DNA from 4 places in the Pectobacterium artocarpous genome. Region 4 is predicted to be linked to each of the others. Evidence: predicted binding sites of a transcription regulator. Region 4 holds the regulator's gene; each other region holds the start of a gene.
What was found. Region 4 encodes PurR, which represses purine synthesis genes. Its sites were predicted from a motif close to CANGCAAACGTTTGCNTG; they were not measured.
Positions count from the first base shown of each region.

Region 1: guaD (guanine deaminase) is a predicted target of PurR. The motif match lies at 1,671-1,688, and genes of this name have one in related genera.
Region 2: purT (formate-dependent phosphoribosylglycinamide formyltransferase) is a predicted target of PurR. The motif match lies at 4,153-4,170, and genes of this name have one in related genera.
Region 3: carA (glutamine-hydrolyzing carbamoyl-phosphate synthase small subunit) is a predicted target of PurR. The motif match lies at 2,970-2,987, and genes of this name have one in related genera.

Region 1 covers NZ_JBJXVK010000025.1:47,290-53,358, reverse strand. The annotation lists gene ACKQAD_RS16105 (NCS1 family nucleobase:cation symporter-1) at 1-295, shown strand, start outside; gene lpxP (kdo(2)-lipid IV(A) palmitoleoyltransferase) at 344-1,267, opposite strand; gene guaD (guanine deaminase) at 1,910-3,241, shown strand; gene xdhA (xanthine dehydrogenase small subunit) at 3,238-4,671, shown strand; gene xdhB (xanthine dehydrogenase molybdopterin binding subunit) at 4,661-6,069, shown strand, end outside.
Region 2 covers NZ_JBJXVK010000008.1:160,450-166,518, forward strand. The annotation lists gene ACKQAD_RS07530 (MurR/RpiR family transcriptional regulator) at 1-78, opposite strand, end outside; gene zwf (glucose-6-phosphate dehydrogenase) at 463-1,938, shown strand; gene ACKQAD_RS07540 (bifunctional 4-hydroxy-2-oxoglutarate aldolase/2-dehydro-3-deoxy-phosphogluconate aldolase) at 2,107-2,748, shown strand; gene purT (formate-dependent phosphoribosylglycinamide formyltransferase) at 2,932-4,110, opposite strand; gene ACKQAD_RS07550 (S9 family peptidase) at 4,311-6,069, shown strand, end outside.
Region 3 covers NZ_JBJXVK010000002.1:92,572-98,640, reverse strand. The annotation lists gene carB (carbamoyl-phosphate synthase large subunit) at 1-1,584, opposite strand, end outside; gene carA (glutamine-hydrolyzing carbamoyl-phosphate synthase small subunit) at 1,599-2,747, opposite strand; gene dapB (4-hydroxy-tetrahydrodipicolinate reductase) at 3,192-4,013, opposite strand; gene ispH (4-hydroxy-3-methylbut-2-enyl diphosphate reductase) at 4,352-5,302, opposite strand; gene fkpB (FKBP-type peptidyl-prolyl cis-trans isomerase) at 5,283-5,756, opposite strand; gene lspA (signal peptidase II) at 5,756-6,069, opposite strand, start outside.
Region 4 covers NZ_JBJXVK010000001.1:55,049-61,117, reverse strand. The annotation lists gene ACKQAD_RS00275 (Grx4 family monothiol glutaredoxin) at 1-43, opposite strand, end outside; gene ACKQAD_RS00270 (C40 family peptidase) at 385-1,236, shown strand; gene cydH (cytochrome bd-I oxidase subunit CydH) at 1,324-1,413, opposite strand; gene purR (HTH-type transcriptional repressor PurR) at 1,791-2,816, shown strand; gene cfa (cyclopropane fatty acyl phospholipid synthase) at 3,022-4,173, shown strand; gene ACKQAD_RS00250 (riboflavin synthase subunit alpha) at 4,235-4,870, opposite strand; gene ACKQAD_RS00245 (MATE family efflux transporter) at 5,113-6,069, shown strand, end outside.

The sequences.
Region 1 (6,069 bases), on a different contig from region 4:
CTACGTTATCAAAGGCGGGAAAGTCTATGTGGACGATCTTTTCGACGCGACACCGAAAGGACGCTACTGGTATCGAAACGGTTTCAACCCGAATGCACTGATGGCACTGATTCCTGCGGTCGCGATTGGATTGATCATCAGCTTTACCCCGCAATGGCGTGATGCAGCCAACTTCAGTTGGTTTATCGGCGCGTTCCTTTCTGCAGGGTGCTACCGTTATCTGGCACGTCACGAACGTGTCGGCGCAACCCCAAAATCCTTTGTCGCACGTGGCATGCTGTTAGGGAAAGAGTAAAGCCGGTAAGCGCCGCTGATATTTTTATATTATGCGGCGCTTCTGCTGTCAGGCGTAAAGCGAGACTTCCCCTATCGGACGTGTTTTAAAACGACGATGCAGCCAGAGATACTGCTCGGGCGCACGCATGATTTCTTTCTCAATCACCGTGTTCATGTAGCACGCCGCCGCCCGCTCATCGTGATACGGATAATCCTGTAGCTCCGGTTGGATCACTAAGTGGTAACCCGACGCATCCGGCTTACGAATGAGCACCGTCGTCATCATCGCGGGTTTGGCCAGACGGCTGATAGTGAAGGTGCCGCTGGTGGTCGCTGCATTTTTTACCGCAAAGAACGGCGCAAATACGCTCCCTTTAGGGCCGTAATCCTGATCGGGTGCGAACCATACCGCTTCACCCCGCTTCAGCGCCTGCACCATACCGCGCAGATCTTTACGGTCTATCATCGCCTTGTTTGAACGAGAACGTCCCCAGGTTTGCACCATTTCCATCGCTTTATTATTGTGCGGGCGATACATCGCCATCATTGGCCGACACAACCCCATCGCTCTACCGCCCAATTCCAGCGACATAAAGTGAATGCCAATCACCATCACGCCACGACCTTTTGCCGTAGCCTGCTGCAAATGTTCCAACCCTGAAACATCAAACCAGTGACGAACACGACGATCGGACCAGAACCACGCCATACCCGTTTCAACCAACGCCATGCCGAGCGACGCGAAATTACTGTCGATCATCGCTTCACGTTCGTCGTCAGAAATCGTGGGGAAACAGAGTTCAAGATTACGCCGGGCAATCGCCACTCGACGTTTTAGAAAGAGACGGGATAAGCGGCCCGCTCGGCTTCCGAGTTTCATCAACAACGGATAAGGAAGCTGGACTAATAAAAACAGCACGCCAAGACCGAACCATGTCGTCCAATAGCGCGGATGGAGTAATGCCCTGGTAAATGTTTGCTTAATCTTCATGATGCTCATCTTTAAGTGGCTAACAGCGTATCGCTTTGACGCGCGATATCTATCCTGACACTTATTTATAGGAATCGTTTCAACTGTGTGGAAATTAGGTTTTGACCGTTATCGCGCATGAGGTTAAAAAGCAGGATAAACGTGCTGATAACACAGAGGGGATGTTGAACAACCGATGAACGGCTGACGGCGGCACTCATCATACCTGATTCAGGCATAATTAAAGAGTGGGTGCATAAAAAATCTTCTTCAACACCAACGAATCAGCATGAGTGACTAGCCAACAGAGCAAGTGCACTATTATGGTGATAATTTTCACGACATCATACCTCTTCCCAAGAAAAACCCTGCCATTAAACAGAATATTATTCTGTTATCTATAACACGCAAACGGTTACTAATATTCGCAACCGTTTGCATACAGAAAGATAACGTTATTTTTTCATTATTTTGAATTTTTGTTGCGCAACAAAATTAAAGTCATTTATTTACAACAAGATACCAACCTCAGCATCGAATCACCCACTGGTATGTTCTTTGCAATATTATCGCCATCTGCGGTAAAAGCCTGGCTCCCCCACACCGATTTGAGGGCCGACCGGGCACACGAAGGAACCCCTTCGTATAAAAAGAGGTTTTACTATGACGATACATTATACCTGCGCATTACGTAGCCAATTTTTCGATATCACTGCTCTGGCGGCGCGGCCAGATGACATGCTGAAACAGAGTCGCAGCCTCAGCGATGGGCTGTTGTTTCTCGACGGTAGCCATATCGTCGCTCTCGTGGAGTGGGAAGAAGGTTGTCATTGGCTACGTCATCCGACGGACTATATCGATTATCGTGACAAACTGATTGTGCCCGGCTTTGTCGACACCCATCTGCATTATCCTCAAACCGAGATGGTCGGCGCCTGGGGAGAACAGTTGCTGGAGTGGCTCCAAACCTACACCTTTCCAACGGAAAGCAAATATGCCGATAGCGACTATGCCGCCGCCATGTCTGCGTTCTTTCTCAATCAACTTCTGGCTAACGGTACGACAACGGCATTGGTGTTCGGTACCGTGCACCCGGAATCCGTAGACGCCCTGTTTCGTGCGGCGAGCCACCTTGAGATGCGCCTTATCGCAGGCAAAGTGATGATGGACAGAAATGCGCCCCCTTATCTGATCGAAACGCCGGAGCAAAGCTATCAACAAACTCGCGACCTGATTCTGCGCTGGCACAATAAAGGACGTATTAACTACGCGCTCACGCCGCGTTTCGCGCCGACCTCTTCACCGGCACTGATGCGCGTAGTGGAACAGCTACGTCAGGAATTCCCAGATGTCTGGCTACATACCCATTTAAGTGAAAACACCGATGAAGTCGCCTGGGTTAAGGCACTCTGGCCCGAACACAGCAGCTATCTCGGTGTGTACCACCATTATCAGATGACGGGCAGGCGGAGCGTATTTGCCCACGCGATTCATCTTGAGGCGTGCGAGTGGGAGTGCCTGCGCGAAACAGACTCGTCGATCGCCTTCTGTCCAACGTCGAACTTATTTCTCGGCAGCGGTCTCTTCCCCTTACATACCTGTCTCGATCACGGCGTACGCGTCGGGATCGGTACGGATATCGGTGCAGGCACGACCTTTAATATGTTGCAGACGCTCGGAGAAGCCTACAAGGTCACGCAGTTGCAAGGGAGCAAACTCCATGCCTGTCAGGCTTTTTATCATGCGACACTCGGTGGCGCGCACGCCCTCGATCTCGATCGTTACATCGGCAACTTTATGCCGGGCAAAGAGGCTGACTTCGTGGTCTTGGATCTGGCCGTCAGCCCACTGCAAAAAATGCGTCTGGCGAGCTGCCATGATATCTACGAAAAGCTGTTTTTACTGATGACGCTGGGGGATGACCGCAATATCTGGCATACCTGGGTTAATGGCCACTGCGTCTGGCGTCAGGATGACGTGGAGAAAGCCGCATGATTCGCTTCTTACTTAATCAAACGCTAAAAACGTTAACGGATATCGCAGCGGATACCACGGTACTCCGCTGGCTGCGCACGCAGGAAAGACGCACGGGCACCAAAGAAGGCTGTGCATCGGGAGACTGTGGTGCCTGTACCATCGTCATTGGCGAACCGACCGCGGACGGTATGGCCTACCAGACCGCCAACAGTTGCATCATGCTCATGAGCCAGCTTCACGGCAAACAGTTACTGACCGTGGAAGACCTGTCAGAAAACGGCGTGCTCCATCCGGTTCAGCAGGCCATGGCCGACTGCCATGCCTCCCAGTGTGGCTTTTGTACACCGGGTTTTGTGATGTCGGCCTTTGCGTTACAGAAAGCCGGTTGTACAGGTTCCAGACACGATATTGAACAGCAGTTAGCAGGCAACTTGTGCCGCTGTACGGGCTACCGTCCCATCATCACCGCCGCACAACAGATCTGCGGGTTGGATATCCAGGATCGCTTTCATGAACAGGCACAAAAAACCGCAGAACGACTCAATGAGATACGCATGGCACCGCAAGAAAACGCCCTTGATGAAGCATGCTTACTGCCTGCGACACTCTCGGAAATGGCGATGCTCTATCTGCGTCATCCTTCCGCGCATTTGCTGGCGGGCGGGACCGATTTAGCGCTTAACGTGACACAACACCATCGATCGTTTGAGCGCGTTATCGCCTTACATCAGGTCGAAGAACTGCAAACGATCACAATAACGGATCAGACGATCACGTTCGGTGCAGGAGTCACGCTCCAGCGCTGCCTCCATGCGCTGGAAACACGGATTCCCGCCTTCAGTCAGGCGCTGGAGCGTTTCGCTTCGCGCCAGATACGTAATCAGGGAACACTGGCAGGCAATCTTGCCAATGCCTCCCCCATTGGCGACGGCGCGCCGATGCTATTGGCGCTCAATGCCCATCTGGTGCTACAACGCGGCGACCACTCGCGTGAACTTCCTCTCGATCAATTTTTTCTTGCCTACCGTAAGACGGCCTTACAGACCGGCGAATTTATCCGCGACATCGTAATTCCACGCGCCAGCATTTCCCCGACATTTTCCGCCTGGAAGGTCTCCAAGCGGCGCGATGACGATATCTCCACGGTCTTTGGCGCTTTCAATATCCAGATAGAAGAAGGCCGGGTAACAGAAGCTCGCATCGGGTTTGGCGGCATGGCTGCCACCCCAGCACGCGCAAAAGCCTGTGAACAGGCCCTGTTGCATCGCCCTTTGTCCGATGCGTTAGATTCTGCCTGCGCGGCACTGGCACAGGATTTCTCACCGCTGAATGATTTTCGTGGCAGTGGAGAGTATCGCCTCGCTATCGCACAAAACCTGCTGCGGCGCTACGCCTTGCAACAGCGCCACCCACACGCCGCTCTGGAGATAGACAGCTATGTTGATTAATACAGAACACCGGTCAGAACAGAGGCTGGTGGAACAGTTTCATCGTGAACTGACAGGAGGCGCAGGTCGTAGCCAGAAGCATGACAGCGCGGACAAGCAGGTGAGCGGTCAAGCCGACTATGTGGATGATAAGCCGACTCTGCCCGGATTATTGCACCTCTGTCCGGTGCTGAGCGAGCATGCTCACGCCCATATTCTCGATATCGATACGCAGGCCTGTCTCGCCGTATCAGGCGTCATTCGCGTCCTCAGTTGGCAGGACGTTCCCGGTGATCTGGATGTCGGGGCGCTGGCTCCGGGGGAACCGTTGTTCGCTAAAGAAACCGTGGAATATCACGGTCAGGTGGTGCTGACGGTGGTCGCGGAAAGCGGGGAAGCAGCACAGACCGGAGCCAACGTCGTAAACATCACTTACCAACCGCTGGAAGCGGTGTTGGATGTGGAAGAGGCACTGCGACGCGAATTGTGGGTAGAAGCCCCGCATGTCCATCAGCGTGGCGATGTGGATACCGCGCTGTCTCACGCACCTCACCGTATTCAGGGGCAGTTTCATATCGGCGGGCAGGAGCACTTTTATCTGGAGGGTCAGGTCGCGATGGCCCTACCGGGAGAAGACCATACCCTTCAGGTTTTTTCCTCTACGCAACACCCGACTGAGGTACAAAAACTGGTTTCATCGGTACTCGGCATATCCATGAACAAAGTGACCGTGGATATGCGCCGTATGGGCGGTGGATTTGGCGGCAAGGAAACGCAGGCGGCCAGCATCGCCTGCCACGCGGCATTGGCCGCTTATCTGACTGGACGCCCGGCCAAGCTACGCCTGAGTCGTCGTGATGATATGCGAACAACCGGTAAACGGCACCCTTTCTTCGTGCGTTATGATGTCGGCTTTACCGATGACGGCATGCTGCACGGTGTCGCGATCGATCTGGCGGCAAACTGCGGCTACGCGCTCGATCTTTCCGGTTCGATCTGCGATCGCGCCATGTTTCATGCGGATAATGCCTACTACCTCGGCGATGCACGTATCACTGGCTATCGCTGCCGCACCCACCTGGCCTCCAATACGGCTTATCGCGGATTCGGTGGCCCACAGGGCATGGTCGCCATCGAACAAATTATGGATCGCATCGCTCGGGAATTGGGGTGCGATCCGCTGACGATCCGTAAACGTAACTATTACGGCAAGGCCGAGCGCAATGTCACGCACTACTGGCAAACGGTAGAAGACAATCCCATGCCGGAAATCACCCGACAACTGGAGCACAGCGCGGACTATCACGCACGCCGTGAAGCAATCAGCGTATTTAATGCCGCCAGCCCGGTACTCAAGCGCGGTCTGGCGCTTACGCCGGTAAAATTCGGCATTTCCTTTACGTCGAGTTTTTTAAATCA
Region 2 (6,069 bases), on a different contig from region 4:
CAGGATCACTTCAGCAACTTTTCTTTCCGATTTGCTCAAGAGTTCTAGGTGACTCTGGATTTTTTCCAGCATATTCATACGACAAGGGCCATGTAAGTTTTTTCCAATTTCAACTAAAGGTACAACTGGCATGTATTACGTGAAAAAATGCAAGTCGTGAAAATATACTACGACCCTGTAGTGGTTGGCAGAGGGCAACATGCTAAGTTGGATCCTTTTTTTGCCAGAACATGACATGTGTCTAACTTTCAGAAAAGTAATCGACTGTCAGAAACGACGAAAAATTTCGCTTTAGGGCGAATACTTAAGTGATTTCAGCCTCTGTGCAGACCGATTTATGTGTGGTTTTCAGCTAGTAGCGACCATTATTTGGCATTTTTATGATGGGTTTACTGGCTGTAGTCAAAAAGAGTACATTATCGCTGTAATAAAATTACAGTATCCTGCAACGAGGAGATGAACATGGCGGTAACTTCAACAGCCCAAGCGTGCGATCTGGTTATTTTCGGTGCCAAGGGCGATCTGGCGCGCCGTAAATTGCTGCCTTCCCTGTACCAGTTGGAAAAAGCAGGCCACATCCATGCGGACACCAAAATTATCGGGGTGGGCCGCGCAGATTGGGATAAAGCGGAGTATACCCGCGTCGTGCACGAAGCACTTGACACCTTTATGAAAGAAGCCATCGACGATAAGTTGTGGGAAACGCTAAGCAGTCGGCTGGATTTCTGCAATCTTGACGTGGAAGACACGAAAGCGTTCAACAAGCTGGGCAAGATGCTTGACCAGAAAAACCGTACCACTATCAACTATTTTGCGATGCCGCCGAGCACATTTGGAGCGATCTGCAAAGGGCTTGGAACCGCAGGGCTGAATAAAGAGCCGGCGCGCGTGGTGATGGAAAAGCCTCTGGGTACCGATCTGACGTCTTCCCGCGTTATTAACGATCAGGTCGCAGAATACTTCAACGAGTGTCAGGTTTATCGTATCGACCACTATCTGGGTAAAGAAACCGTACTGAATCTGCTGGCGCTGCGTTTTGCCAACTCGCTGTTCTCCTCAAACTGGGATAACCGGACGATCGACCATGTGCAGATTACGGTAGCTGAAGAAGTCGGGATTGAAGGGCGCTGGGGCTATTTTGATAAAGCGGGCCAGATGCGCGACATGATCCAAAACCATCTGTTGCAGATTCTGACGATGATTGCGATGTCACCGCCATCTGACCTGACGACCGACCGTATCCGTGATGAAAAAGTGAAAGTGCTCCGTTCACTGCGTCGTATCGATCGTTCCAACGTGCATGAAACGACCGTACGTGGCCAATATACTTCTGGTTTTGTTCAGGGACATAAAGTGCCGGGCTATCTGGAAGAAGAAGGCGCGAATAAAATCAGCAGCACGGAAACCTTTGTCGCGATTCGTGTCGATATTGATGACTGGCGCTGGTCCGGCGTGCCGTTCTACCTGCGTACCGGTAAACGTCTGCCGACCAAATGTTCAGAAGTCGTCGTGTACTTTAAGAACCCTGCGCTGAATCTGTTCCACGATTCTTACCAACAGTTGCCGCAGAACAAGCTGATCATTCGTTTGCAGCCTGATGAAGGTGTAGAAATCCAGATTCTGAATAAAATCCCGGGATTAGAGCACAAACACCGCCTGCAAACGGTGAAACTGGATCTAAGCTTCTCCGAAACTTTTAATCAGCAGCATTTGGCCGATGCTTATGAGCGTCTGCTGCTGGAAACCATGCGTGGTATTCAGGCACTGTTCGTCCGTCGTGATGAGGTGGAAGAAGCCTGGAAATGGGTGGATTCCATCATGGAGGCGTGGGCGATGGACAATGATGCGCCGAAACCGTATCAGGCTGGAAGCTGGGGGCCAGTGGCATCCGTGGCGATGATTACCCGCGATGGCCGTTCCTGGAATGAGTTTGAGTAATTCTTTGATAATAAGTCAGTAATTGAGATGCCGAGCATGTTCGGCATCCTACAGTTTTTAATGTATGGCTAACGGTGCGGTCGGACATCTGCGGTGACGCAGATCCCTGTGGCAGGGGCGCGCTATATAATTAATGATGCCTTTGGGCATGACTGGAGATAACTTTTGATGAAAAACTGGAAAACGAGCGCGGAACAGATTTTGACAACGGGTCCCGTTGTTCCTGTTATTGTAGTCAACAAACTGGAACACGCGGTGCCGATGGCAAAAGCGTTAGTCTCGGGCGGCGTTCGCGTTCTGGAACTGACATTGCGTACCGACTGTGCCATCGACGCGATCCGCGCGATTGCGAAAGAAGTACCAGAAGCCATCGTGGGTGCAGGTACGGTGACCAACCCTGAGCAACTGGCTGCGGTCGTGGAAGCGGGTGCCCAGTTCGCCATCAGCCCCGGCTTGACCGAACCGTTGCTGAAAGCCGCGACGGCAGGCAACATCCCGTTGATTCCAGGTATCAGCACGGTATCTGAACTGATGTTGGGTATGGATTACGGCCTGCGTGAGTTCAAATTCTTCCCAGCGGAAGCTAACGGCGGCGTGAAAGCGCTCCAGGCGATCGCGGGTCCGTTTGCTCAGATCCGTTTCTGTCCGACCGGTGGTATTACGCCAAATAACTACCGCGACTATCTGGCGCTGAAAAGCGTGCTGTGCGTGGGTGGTTCATGGCTGGTGCCGAACGATGCGCTGGAAAGCGGTGATTACGCGCGTATTACCGAATTGGCGCGTGAAGCCGTTGCAGGTGCAAAAGCCTAAGTGTGCTCGTGACTGAATGATACAGGCCACTCGTAGTGAGTGGCCTTTTTTACGACGGGCATCCTTGTCCTTCACCCTGTGGGCCGTCGCAAGCGGCGTTGAAAAACGCTCTTGCGTTTTTTGTGCAGGGGGACAGAACCCCGTCAGTGGCGTTTAACTTGACCCAGTCAGTAGCAGAACGTATCAGCCGCTAACTTTTACACCTGCCGCGACGCGCTTGGCGATTGTCACGGCATCGTCCGTGGTTTCTGCGCTGGCTAATGCGACGCCCATGCGACGTTTACCGCCGATATCCGGCTTACCAAACAGGCGAATTTGCGTATGAGGGAGTAGCGCGCTTTCCAGCCCCTGATAGCGCACATTATTGCTATCGAGTTCCGGTAAAATTACAGCGGAAGCCGATGCGCCATATTGACGAACTGCGCCAATCGGTAACCCCAGAAACGCGCGAACGTGCAGTGCAAACTCGGACAGATCCTGAGAAATCATCGTCACCATGCCGGTATCGTGCGGGCGAGGGGAGACTTCGCTGAAAATCACCTCATCGCCGCAGACGAACAGTTCAACGCCGAACAGGCCATAGCCGCCGAGCGCTTTCACGACATCGCTGGCCATCTTCTGTGCGCGTTCCTGCGCCAGCGCACTCATCTGCTGTGGCTGCCAGGATTCGCGATAGTCGCCGTCTTCCTGTCTGTGGCCGATTGGCGCACAGAAATGAATACCGTCAACCGCATGGATGGTCAGTAAGGTGATCTCAAAATCAAAATTAACCAGTTCTTCCACGATGACACGTCCGCCGCCTGCACGTCCCCCCTGTTGGGCGTAGCTCCACGCCTGATCTAACTGCTCCGCGGAGCGAATCAGGCTTTGCCCTTTGCCAGAGGAACTCATGACCGGCTTAACAATACAAGGATAGCCAATCGCATCTACTGCCTGACGAAAGTTCTCTTCGCTGTCGGCAAAACGGTAGGTGGAAGTGGGAACGCCGAGAGTTTCAGCCGCCAGACGACGGATGCCTTCACGATTCATCGTCAGGCGCGTCGCTTCGGCACAAGGAACAACATGGTGACCCTGCTTTTCCAGCGTTACCAACATGTCGGTTGCGATGGCTTCAATTTCCGGCACGATATAATCAGGGCGTTCGGCTTCAACCAACGCTTTTAATGCATCGCCATCCAACATATTGATGACGTGGCTGCGGTGCGCAACCTGCATGGCGGGAGCATCGGCATAGCGATCAACAGCAATCACTTCGATTCCCAAGCGCTGACACTCAATCGCCACTTCTTTGCCTAATTCACCGGAGCCAAGTAGCATCACTCGTGTGGCATCCGCACGCAAGGCGGTTCCAATCGTTAACATAACCTTATACCTGATCGGGTTGTGAAAAATGGCCGCAGTATAAACGAAAACGTTTGCGTGCGCATTAAAGAGGGCGTGCATTGGAAGGCGGTGCGCAAAAGCGCACCAAGAGATAAGGCGATGACTTGGCATTGCTGGGCAATCGTGCCACTCTTCGTGCAGAGTGAAAATTTTATGTTAAGACAACGAGATCCGACGCGATGAAGACACCGCAAGCTGAAAAACGCCCCCATGTGATGAGCACCCATGGTGATACGCGTATCGACAATTATTACTGGCTGCGTGATGACCAGCGTGCCGATCCGCAAGTACTGGCCTATCTGGAGCAGGAAAACGCCTATAGCGAAGCGATCATGGCGCCTCATGAGGCGCGCAAACGGTCGCTGTATGACGAAATGGCTAAGCGCATCCCGTCAACGGATATGTCTGTGCCGTATGTCAGAAAGGGTTATCGTTATCAAAGTCGCTATGAGCCGGGTAAAGAGTACGCTATCTATCTGCGCCAGCCCGAGCAGGCAACAGACGTGTGGGAAACGCTTCTGGACGGGAATCAACGAGCGGAAGGGCACGAATTTTATAGCCTCGGCGCGCTTGAAGTTAGCCCGAATAATGCACTGCTGGCATTGTCGGAGGATTTTTTATCCCGTCGGCAGTACACACTTCGTTTTCGCGATCTGAGCAGCAGTGAGTGGCTACCAGATGTGATCGAAAATGTTACGGTGGGGGCGGAATGGTCTGCGGATTCGACAGTTCTGTATTACGTGCGCAAGCATGAGCAAACGTTATTGCCATATCAGGTCTATCGTCATCGTTTGGGGAGCGATCCGGCGCAGGATGAACTGGTGTATGAAGAGAAAGACGACACCTATTATGTCAACCTGAGTAAAACGACATCAGAGCACTACATCATCATTTATCTCAGTAGCACGACGACGACGGAAGTGTTATTGCTTGATGCGACACGACCGGATGCCGTTCCGCAGGTATGCATTCCACGCCGGAAAGATCATGAATATGGTATCGATCACTATCAGGGCCAGTTTTATCTGCGTTCTAATCGGGAAGGCAAAAATTTTGGCCTCTACCGTTCGGACAAACCTGATGAGCAAACGCTGGAAACGCTGATTGCACCACGTGAAAATCGCGTGCTGGAAGGGTTTGAACTGTTTCGAGACTGGCTGGTGGTCGAAGAACGGGAACGCGGTTTGACCAGCCTGCGCCAGATTCACTGGCATACTCAAGAAGAAAAAACGATTGCCTTTAATGACGCGAGCTATGTGACATGGCTGTCTTACAACCCGACGCCAGACACGGCATTGATGCGGTATGGCTATTCATCAATGACAACCCCTGGTACGCAGTATGAATTGAATCTGGATTCGGGCGAACAGCGGTTACTTAAACAAGCTGAAGTGAAAGATTTCTCTTCGGACAATTACCGGAGTGAACGTTTGTGGATCACGGTTCGAGATGGCGTCGAGGTTCCCGTTTCTCTTGTTTACCATCGCGATCATTTCAGCCCAGGTAAGAACCCGATACTGGTTTACGGCTACGGCGCTTATAGCCATAGCATGGATCCGGATTTTAGCGTTAGCCGTTTGAGCCTGCTGGACAGAGGGTTCGTCTTCGCCTTAACGCACATTCGTGGCGGAGGTGAACTGGGGCAACAGTGGTACGACGATGGTCGGTTGCTCAATAAAATGCACTCCTTCACGGATTTCATCGATGTGTCGCAGGCATTGATAGAAAAAGGTTATGGCGACAGGAAAAACATGTTCGCAATGGGGGGCAGTGCGGGAGGATTATTGATGGGCGCGGTAGTGAATATGGCGCCTGAACTGTTTAAAGGCGTTGTCGCTCAGGTACCTTTTGTTGATGTATTGACGACGATGCTGGATGAGTCTATCCCATTAACGACTGGCGAATATGACGAGTGGGGCGATCCGAATGAGCAAACCT
Region 3 (6,069 bases), on a different contig from region 4:
ACGCTTGTACACCGGGTGCAGGTCGAACTTATCGCGCAGTTTGCGAATTTCGCTTTCCGCCACGCCAGCCAGTTTCGCCAGACGCGCATCGGCAAAGCCCTTACGCTTCAGCGTACGCAGGAACTCGGCATCCAGCGCGGTAGCACCTTTTTCTGCAACCTGCTCTTCCAGACGCACCAGCTCTTCAATCTGCACCAGGAACCAGCGGTCAATGTTGGTCAGATTAAAGACACCATCGATAGACATCCCCGCACGGAAGGCATCGGCGATGTACCAGATACGCTCGGCACCCGCATCTTTCAGTTCGCGGCGGATTTTGGTCAGTGCTTCTGGGTCGTCCAGATCCACTTTCGGATCGAAGCCGGTTGCCCCCACTTCCAGACCACGCAACGCTTTCTGCAAGGATTCCTGCTGTGTGCGGCCAATCGCCATCACTTCCCCCACCGATTTCATCTGCGTGGTCAGACGGTCGTTAGCACCGGCAAATTTTTCGAAGTTGAAACGTGGAATCTTGGTGACAACGTAGTCGATAGCCGGTTCGAAGGAGGCTGGCGTACGGCCACCGGTGATGTCGTTCATCAGTTCATCGAGCGTGTAGCCTACCGCCAGCTTGGCTGCGATTTTCGCAATCGGGAAGCCCGTCGCTTTAGAAGCCAGTGCGGAAGAACGCGATACGCGCGGGTTCATTTCAATCACGATCAGACGACCCGTTTTTGGGTTCACTGAAAACTGAACGTTAGAACCGCCCGTTTCTACGCCGATTTCACGTAATACCGCCATCGAGGCGTTACGCATGATTTGATATTCTTTATCAGTCAGCGTTTGCGCAGGTGCAACGGTAATAGAGTCTCCGGTGTGGATCCCCATTGCATCGAAGTTTTCAATTGAGCAGACGATGATGCAGTTGTCGTTCTTATCACGCACCACTTCCATCTCATACTCTTTCCAACCGATCAGCGATTCATCGATCAGCAGCTCTTTGGTTGGAGAAAGATCCAGTCCGCGTTCGCAGATCTCTTCAAACTCTTCACGGTTATACGCGATACCGCCACCGGTGCCGCCCATCGTGAAGGAAGGACGGATGATGCACGGGAAGCCGACTTCAGCCGCTACGGCCAGCGCTTCTTCCATATTGTGTGCAATACCGGAACGCGCGGTATCCAGACCAATTTTCTTCATCGCCACATCGAAACGACGACGATCTTCTGCTTTATCAATCGCATCCGCTGTTGCACCAATCATGGTGACGCCGAATTCGGCTAGTACGCCCTGACGTTCCAACTCCAGCGCACAGTTCAGCGCAGTTTGGCCCCCCATCGTTGGCAGCACCGCGTCTGGACGCTCTTTTTCAATAATTTTACGCACCACTTCCCAGTGAATCGGCTCAATATAGGTCGCATCGGCCATTTCCGGGTCGGTCATGATGGTTGCCGGGTTGGAGTTCACCAGAATAACGCGGTAACCCTCTTCACGTAGCGCTTTACAGGCTTGTGCACCAGAGTAGTCAAACTCACACGCCTGGCCGATAACAATCGGGCCTGCGCCCAGAATCAGGATGCTTTTAATATCTGTACGTTTTGGCATTGTCTCGCTCCTGATTATTTAGCTGAAGAACGGTAAGTCTGAATCAAGTCAATAAAGTGGTCGAACAGCGGCGCGGCATCGTGCGGACCTGGGCTTGCTTCTGGGTGCCCCTGGAAGCTGAACGCTGGCTTATCCGTGCGGTGAATCCCCTGAACCGTATGGTCAAACAGGGATTTATGCGTGACACGCAGCGTGTCAGGCAGATTATCTTCATCAACCGCAAAGCCGTGGTTCTGCGCGGTGATCATCACGCAGTTGTTATCCAGATCTTTTACCGGGTGGTTGCCGCCGTGGTGGCCGAGCTTCATTTTGATGGTCTTCGCACCGCTCGCCAGCGCCAGCAGTTGGTGACCCAGGCAGATGCCGAATACCGGAATATCGGTTTCCAGGAAAGTTTTGATTGCGCGAATCGCGTAGTCGCACGGTTCCGGATCGCCCGGACCGTTAGAAAGGAAAATACCGTCTGGATTCAGCTTCAGCACATCTTCGGCCGGAGTCTGCGCCGGAACAACCGTCAGGCGGCAGCCGCGATCCACCAGCATACGCAAAATGTTGCGTTTCACACCATAGTCATAAGCCACAACGTGGTAAGGCAGCTCGCTTTCAGTTTTCGCCGCAGGCAGTTCACCTTCCAGCGTCCAGCTTCCCTGTAGCCAGCTGTAGCTTTCTGCCGTCGTCACTTCTTTTGCCAGATCCATTCCCTTCAACCCAGGAAAGGCTTTCGCTTTCTCCAGCGCGACAGAGGCATCCGGCGTATCACCCGCGATGATGCAGCCATTCTGTGCGCCTTTTTCACGCAGCAGACGGGTCAGTTTACGGGTATCAATGTCGGCAATGGCAACGATGTTATTGCGTTTGAGGTATTCAGACAGGCTTTCTTCACTACGGTAGTTGCTGGCAATCAGAGGTAAATCGCGAATAACCAGACCTTGAGCCTGTACAGAGGGGGATTCTTCATCGTTGGCATTGGCGCCGACATTACCGATATGGGGATAAGTGAGAGTGACAATCTGGCGGGAATAGGAAGGATCAGTAAGGATTTCTTGATAACCGGTCATCGACGTATTGAAGACCACTTCCCCCACTGCCGACCCTTCTGCCCCAATGGCCCGACCGTGGAATTGGGTTCCGTCTTCCAGAACCAATAGCGCTGACTTAATCAAAACACCCTCCAAGGAATAAACAATCACGTTATTTGCATATTAATTCAGATTCGAGCCACTAAATCAATGCAAAAACTACCTGTAAGGCCAATTTTTGGCAAATTGGGCGCATTTTAATGATGGTCTTCCTGATTGTCTACCCAAACCGCTTTTTTTCTCTTATTTTTATGCTTTCCGAAATAAATAGCCGCCCACTGGCGTAAAAACCCACATCAACTGAGACAAGTAAACGGTTGCGAGGCAACATCGTTAAAATAAGGATAACAAATCACCAGAAAAGGACATTTCAGGAGTAAAGGGGAAGTCTTTTCGCTAAAAAACCGAAAAAATACGGATAAAAACAATTAATGATAAAAAAATTAAACGTAACCTATAAAAATAAAGGTGATCATTAAAATAACCACCCTTATCAGTATCATATGATTATTTATAAATAACTAAAAACTATAAATCATCCAGAGAAAGTACATCTCTCATATCAAAAAGACCATTCTCCTTCGAACTAATCCATATAGCCGCTCTTACTGCACCATTGGCAAACGTCATACGGCTGGATGCCTTGTGGGTAATCTCAACACGCTCGCCAATATCAGCAAACATCGCCGTATGTTCACCGACAATGTCACCCGCCCGAACGGTTGCAAAACCAATGCTTTTCGGATCGCGTTCGCCGGTATGACCTTCACGCGCATACACCGCACAAGACTTCAGATCGCGTCCCAGCGCATCGGCAATCGCTTCGCCCATCGCCAGCGCGGTGCCAGACGGCGCATCCACTTTGTGGCGGTGGTGTGCTTCAATGATTTCGATATCAGTATAATCGCCCATAACCTTCGCCGCTTTTTCCAGCAGCTTCAGCATGACATTGACACCGACGCTGAAGTTCGCTGCAAACACAATCCCGATATCTTGTGCAGCCTGCTTAATCGCCGCCTTCCCTGCATCATCGAAGCCGGTTGTCCCAATAATCATGCCCTTACGGTGCTGACGGCAAAATGCCAGATGCGCTAATGTGCCTTCCGGACGGGTGAAGTCGATCAAGATATCGAAATCATTCTGCACGGCATCCAGGCTTTCATTCACGGTAATACCGCTTTTACCCAGTCCGGCAAGTTCACCTGCATCGTTACCTATCAGAGACGAACCAGAACGTTCCAGCGCCGCGCCCAATACCACGCCGTCCATTTGCTCGATGGCCTGAATCAGCTGGCGTCCCATACGGCCGCCCGCACCTACAACCGCAATACGGATGGATGAATCCTTCATAATGTCTCTCTCTTTTTGATCCTGACGACATAAAAATAACATCAGGTTAACGGGCACTGCGCACTATCGCCAGCGGATTTACCGCCAGATTAGAAAATACTGTTTGAAGCCGCAGAAAATCAGCAAAACTGTCTCATCACAGGCAGCAGAATCGCGTCTGGAAGCGATAAAAAACCGTGAGGCGTTTGAAGACATGCCGGGAAGGTCAAAAATAAACCACATGGCATAACGCATAAAAATTCATTTTTATGTATTAACATTTTCATGAGTGAATACAAGGGAGAGAAAACAGAGGGGAATAACAGCGATAGGGCCGAAGCCCTACCGCAGAAACAGCGTTAATCTACCTGTTTGACTTCAACACGCAGTTCTTTCGGCACTTCAAAGACGATGTTTTCTTCACGTCCCTGCATTTCAACGGCAACCTTGCCGCCTAATGCTTTCAGGCGCTGAATTACCTGTTGTACCAGGATATCCGGTGCGGATGCGCCTGCGGTTACCCCAACATGCGAAGCACCCTCTACCCATGACTCCTGGATATCTTCTGATGAATCAATCAGATAAGCCGCCTTTCCCGCTCTCTGTGCCAATTCAGCAAGACGGTTAGAGTTTGAGGAATTTTTAGAGCCTACAACAAACACGACATCCGCCTTATCCGACAAATGGCGAACGGCTTCCTGACGATTGGTCGTGGCATAACAGATATCATCTTTACGCGGACCAACAATCTGCGGGAAACGCTCACGCAACGCATCAATCACCGCATAGGTATCATCAACAGAAAGCGTGGTTTGCGTCATAAAGCACAGATTGCTTTCATCTTTTACCTGTAGCTGCCAGACATCCTCGGGGGATTCCACCAGATACATGCCACCATCCGCATTGCTGTACTGCCCCATCGTCCCTTCAACTTCAGGGTGTCCGGCATGCCCAATAAGAATCGCTTCTACGCCTTTTTTACTGGCTCTGGCCACTTCCATATGCACTTTGGTTACCAACGGACAGGTGGCATCGAATACCGTCAGGTCACGGCTTTTTGCTTCATTCCGTACCGCTTGCGAAACGCCATGTGCCGAGAAAATCAGAATCGCGCCGTCCGGCACGTCTTCAATCTGCTCAATAAAAATCGCGCCACGTTCGCGCAATCCGTTAACCACATAGCGGTTATGTACCACTTCATGACGGACGTAGATCGGTGTACCAAAAAGCTCCAGCGCGCGCTCCACAATGCTGATAGCACGATCGACACCGGCACAAAAGCCGCGTGGATTAGCCAGCAGGATCTGCATGTGCCACCTCCTGTTGTACGGGATCGATATCCAGCACTTCGAGATCGAAGGTAATCGCCTGGCCGGACAGAGGGTGATTGAAATCCACGGTGACCGATTCCTCTGTCACATCACGGATAATCCCCGGCATATCATTTCCAGCAACACCGCTGAACAGCATGATCGTGCCCACATCCGGCACACCAGTCTGAGCGAAATCACGACGCAGGAAGAACTGGATCAGATTCGGATTGGTCGGCCCAAAGGCCGACTCCGGCGGCAGCGTAAACTTGCGTTTATCGCCACGCTTCAATCCCAACAGATTTTGTTCCAGCGCGTCAGACAGGCTGCTATCGCCAAGGCGGAACAGCGCTGGTTTGCCGCGCTCACGCGTAGACTCGGCGGTGGAGCCATCCTCCAGCGTGAGAGTAAAATGCACCAGCAGCGCGCTGTTGTGCTGCACAGTCTCGGACATCAGTGACCCTTTTGCTTAACGGTATCAGTATCATCATGCGTACTGAAAAACCCTTCCAGTACGATGAGCGCCGCCCCAATACAGATGGCGGTATCGGCCAGGTTAAACGTGGCGAAGTGCCAGTCACCGACATAGAAATCGATGAAATCGACGACAAACCCATGCCATGTCCGATCAAACAGATTGCCCAATGCGCCGCCGATAATCAGCGAATACGCAATGTTATTCAGCCTATGCTTGACGCTGCCGCGATACATCATCACCAACAGCGCCACCACGATAGCAATCGCGATACCGGCAAAGAACCAGCGTT
Region 4 (6,069 bases):
CAGCAATTTGGCGCTGAATTTTTTCAATTGTCGGTGTCGTCATCTTCTTGCTTCCTTAAACCTATAGGATGGCTAACGTCCAAAACGCTAGCCATGAGCCGCCGTCAGAGGTACTACGACAGCGACATTGACTCAGTGATATTGTACCGATGCCACCAGCCACAAAAAAACGCCATTTTTTGTAGGGGTATTTTCCCTGCACGTTATTCGCCATTGATGAAATCAACGCCAGAACGCGTTGATAAATCAATCGAAAAAACAACTATTAATGTTTTTTCACTATTCTGTATGAATAAAGCGGCCATGCCCACTTTTTTATGCCGCCGTTTTCAGGAATACTGTGCGGATTGAGCGAGTTAAGGATTATGTTCGGTTACTTTTATCATGCGCTTGTTTATTACTCTTTTTATATTATTTTTCAGCAATCTATCCCTGAACGTCGTTCAGGCTGCGCCGCATACCCCACATTCTGCGCTAAAGAAAAGCACCGTTGAAGAAACCAATAAGAAAAGCCGTCAAACAAAGGGTAATGCGAAATCACCGACACCAATCAAAAGCAAAAAACCAGAACCTACCGCTGCCATTACGAAAACCACCCCCCGCAGCGCGAACAAATCAACAGAAAAAAAGCTGTCACGGACGCAAAGCAGCACACCCGCACTAGTGAAAAAAAACCTCAAAAAGCTGAAGCCTGAAAAACAGAAGCAGACAACCGCACAGGTCAGAGTCAAAACCGGGCTGAAGAAGACGGCGCTTAAGACAAAAGCGGAGAAAGATCCGGCCCCTAGAGAAAAAGGCATGGCGCTGAGTGCGGCGCATAAAAAGCGTTATCAGCATGCCAAAACGACAGCAATGAATAAGTTGATGAGCCAGATAGGCAAGCCTTACCACTGGGGTGGCTCATCTCCCTTTACCGGATTCGACTGTAGCGGACTGGTCTATTATGCGTACAAAGATGTCGTTAAGATCCAGATTCCACGTACCGCTAACGAAATGTATCATCTGCATGATGCCGCTCCGATTAAAAAGAGCGAGCTGGAAAGCGGCGATTTGGTCTTCTTCCGTATCAATAATCGCGGCGCAGCCGATCACGTCGGGGTTTATCTGGGAGAAGGGAAGTTTATCCAGTCGCCGCGTACAGGTTCAGATATTCGTATCAGCAAGTTGAGTGAAGATTATTGGCAGGAGCACTACGTTGGCGCGCGTCGCGTGGTAACACCACAGACGATTCGTTGAGAAACAGATTACATAAATCGATTCAGACACATTTTATGCAATATAAACGTGTCTGATATACCAAAACCACACAGAAGCATCGTTCGGTTAGTTCAGCACCGCAACAAAACTGAACACAATGATCATCGCCAGTGCGCCAACCGTTGTCAGCAAAGACATCTTTAGATCTGTATTCATAAACCACTCCTTATTAACGAACAAATTTTACCTGAAAGAGGAAACCGCCCTTTACAGCGAACCCATTCAGGCGCTTAAATCCACAAACAATAGGGTTATTACGATTCTTTCATAATTTCAGTGAAAAATCTCGGACGAATGCATCACTAATAGTATAAATTAGCCCTTTCACTTTCATGATAAATCGGACACAATCCGCTGTTTATGAAAGCGCTGCGTATCGGTCGAAAAACGTCAAGCCTGATCCCTTCGGTATAACATTCGGCATTCTCCTTCTGAAATCCTGTTTTTTAGCTTAGAAGAAGAACTTTAAACGCAGGCAAACGATTAACAATATACTTACGTCTGTAACAGGTAAGTTCAGGAGTCATTTTTAGATGGCAACGATTAAAGATGTGGCAAAACGTGCTGGCGTTTCCACCACAACCGTATCGCACGTGATCAATAAAACACGTTTCGTCGCCGAAGAGACTAAGGCAGCCGTCAGGGCGGCAATCAAAGAATTACACTATTCGCCCAGCGCCGTCGCCCGCAGCCTCAAAGTTAATCACACTAAATCAATCGGTTTGCTGGCCACATCCAGCGAAGCCCCCTATTTCGCCGAGATCATCGAAGCCGTCGAAAACAGCTGCTATGCCAAAGGCTACACGCTGGTGCTGTGTAATTCGCATAACGACATCGGTAAGCAGCGCGCTTATCTCTCCATGCTGGCGCAAAAACGCGTGGACGGTCTCCTGGTGATGTGCGCCGAATATCCACCAGAGCTGTTGGCGATGCTGGAAGATTACCGCAGCATTCCGATGGTCGTGATGGACTGGGGACAGATACACAGCGATTTTACCGATACGATTATCGATAACGCCTTTGAAGGCGGTTATATGGCAGGCCGCTACCTGATCGAACGCGGTCATCGGGATATCGGTGCCATCCCCGGCATTCAGGAACGCAACACCGGCAGCGGGCGCTACCTCGGCTTTTTAAAAGCCTTGAAGGAAGCAGACATTACTGTACGCGAAGAGTGGGTGGTTCAGGGCGATTTCGAGCCGGAATCCGGTTATAAAGCCATGCATCAGATTCTCGCGCAGAAACAGCGACCAACGGCCGTATTCTGCGGCGGCGATATCATGGCGATGGGCGCTATCTGTGCGGCAGACGAACTGGGTCTACGCGTGCCGCAGGATATTTCGGTGATCGGTTATGACAACGTGCGCCACGCGCGTTTCTTTACGCCGGCGCTGACCACCATTCATCAGCCCAAAGAGCGACTAGGTCAATCCGCCTTCGCGATGTTGCTGGATCGTATTACCAGTAAGCGGGAAGATGCGCACGTCATTGAAGTCCATCCGACGTTAATTGAGCGACGCTCTGTGGCAGACGGCCCTTACCTCGACTATCGCCGCTAAACGCGGCGACACGATACAGACAACTTTCTTATTCCAGCCAGTTCTCCTTTATGCTTCAGCCAATTTTCTTGTATGCTGGCTGAAGTCGTTCTAAATTAAATACCGCGTTTCATTTTCTCTGGTGACAACCGATACGTCGGCTGCGATAAGTGCTGTCCAGGTATGTTTTACGATACTTTTACACGTGAAAAGTTAAGGAGACATGATGGGTTTACCTTATACAGAAGAATGGGATAACGATATCGCTCCCTGGTTCCACATCGTGCAGGACATGTTGGATGCAGCGGATATCACCATAAACGGCCCTCGCCCTTTTGACATCCACGTAACCCATCCCGGCTTTTTTAAACGTATTCTGCGTGAAGGAGCGCTGGGATTGGGAGAAAGTTACATGGACGGATGGTGGGAATGTGAACGACTTGATATGTTTTCCCATCGCGTCCTGCGTGCGGGGCTGGAGGCGAAACTGCCCCGCCGTCTGCACGATCTTACGCGAGTAGCCCTTTCTCGTGTCATGAATCCGCAATCCCGCAGACGCGCTCAGATTGTTGGCAAAGCGCATTACGATTTAGGCAATGACCTCTTTACCCTGATACTGGATCCTTACATGCAATACTCCTGTGCTTACTGGAAACAAGCACAGACGCTGGAACAGGCACAGGAAGATAAACTCGCCATGATTTGCGAAAAGCTTCAGTTAAAATCGGGAATGACGTTGCTGGATATTGGCTGCGGCTGGGGAGGACTTGCAGAATTCGCAGCTCGCCACTACGGTGTGTCGGTTTATGGTGTCACCATTTCCAGAGAGCAGCAGATGCTGGCACAACAGCGTTGTCAGAATCTGAATGTCACGATTGATCTACAGGATTACCGCGATCTCGATCGGCAATTCGACCGCGTGGTGTCGGTAGGCATGTTTGAACACGTCGGGCCACGCAACTATGATCGCTATTTTCGCGTCGTACGGCGTAACCTAAAGCCTAACGGGCTGTTTCTGCTGCATACCATCGGAGCCAATAAGACCGATCCACATGTCGATCCCTGGATTCATAAATACATCTTCCCCAACGGCTGCATTCCCTCTATACAACATATTGCACAGGCAAGTGAGCCTTATCTGGTGATGGAGGACTGGCACAATTTCGGGGCCGATTACGATCGTACATTAATGGCGTGGCATACGCGCTTTCAGCAAAGTTGGCCACAGCTTTCCACTCACTATCCTGCCCGCTTCCGCCGGATGTTCAGCTACTACCTTAACCTCTGTGCCGGTGCCTTCAGAGCAAGAACGCTCCAACTCTGGCAAGTGTTGTTCAGCCTGGAGGGAATCGAAGGGGGAATACGCGTCTCACGCTGACAGAAAAGAAAAAACCGGACGAGGCTGTTCGTCCGGCTTACGAGAACAGGCAACGCAGAAATTACTCTTCTTTGCCCAAGTCGCTCACCTGCTTGCTCGCCAACACGCGCTCAACCGTATCCACCACAGCCTGGGTCTGCGGATCGATTTCAATATTAATGCGATGTCCCAGACGTTTCCGTCCCAGCGTAGTGCGATTCAGCGTTTCGGGAATTAAATGCACGCAGAAACGCCCACGCGTCACTTCCCCTACCGTCAGGCTGATACCATCAATCCCGACGAAGCCTTTATGCAGCACGTATTTCATCAGCGCTTCATCTGCCAGACGGAACCAAATCTGATGGTTATTCTCTGAAACCTGAATCTTCACCACTTCCGCCGTACACATAATATGGCCCGACATGACGTGTCCACCGATCTCGTCACCAAACTTCGCGGCACGCTCAATATTCACGACATCGCCTTCATGAATATCGCCCAGATTCGTTAATCGCAGTGTTTCTTTCATGAGATCGAAGCTGACGCGATCGCCGTCAATGGCGGTTACCGTCAGGCAGCAGCCATTGTGCGCCACCGAGGCACCGGGTACAAGTCCAGGCAGCAGATCGTGCGGGAGTTGGACAACGTGCGTGCGAAAGTTGGATTTTTCTTCAATCGACACCACTGGCGCGGTGCCCTGAACAATACCGGTAAACATACGGTTTGCCTCTTAAAAACAAAGAAATGATTTTGTGCAGTGTGCCCGATATTTAGCTGAAAACCAAACCGGAATACCGCACACCACATTGCTATCGGAACCGTAGCGTAACAAAAAGAATATATTCTCTTCCATGCTGGTTTACTTTCGTTAAGTCGTTACAATGATCCTCTCTTTATCCCGATCTGTTTCTTATATCTGAGTTATTTATTCCGCCGTCAAGTCATTCAAGGAAGGTATCCGTGCAACAGTATCTGACAGAAGCGCGTAAATTATCGGCGCTTGCTGTTCCTGTCATTATTGCGCAAGTGTCTCAAACATCAATGGGCGTCGTTGACACCGTCATGGCTGGTGCCTATAGCGCCACCGATATGGCCGCCGTTGCTGTAGGAACGTCTATCTGGCTACCCGCTATTCTTTTTGGTCACGGTCTGCTGTTGGCGCTGACGCCTGTTGTCGCACAGCTCAACGGTTCCGGCCGACGCGATCGCATCTCGCATCAGGTGCGGCAAGCCTTTTTCCTAGCCGCTATTATTTCTGTCTTTACGATGCTGATGCTGTATCAGGGGGAATATGCCATTAACCTGATGAGCGACGATTCGCCAGAGCTGGCGGAAAAGGCCATTGGCTACCTGCATGCGCTGCTGTGGGGCGTACCTGGCTATCTGTTCTATCAGGTTTTGCGCTGCCAGTGCGAAGGGCTGTCCAAAACCTACCCTGGCATGATGATTGGATTCATCGGGTTATTAATCAATATCCCGATCAACTATGTCTTTATCCACGGTAAATTTGGCATGCCCGAACTGGGCGGCGTAGGCTGCGGCGTCGCTACCGCATCGGTTTATTGGATCATGATGCTGTTGATGATGGCCTATACCCAACACACTTCCTGGCTACGCGACATCCGGCTGAATCGTCCGGCATTCCGCCCGGATTTTTCCGTATTAAAGCGCCTGTTTGGCCTCGGTTTACCCATCGCGCTGGCGCTGCTGTTTGAAGTCACCCTGTTTGCCGTAGTGGCGCTGTTGGTGTTACCGCTGGGCGTTGTCGATGTGGCAGGTCACCAGATTGCCCTGAATTTCAGTTCGCTGATGTTCGTCCTTCCGCTCTCGGTTGGCGTCGCCACCACCATTCGTGTCGGACATCGGTTAGGGGAAGGTTCGGTCGAGAACGCTCGCATTGCCGCGCATACCGGCATT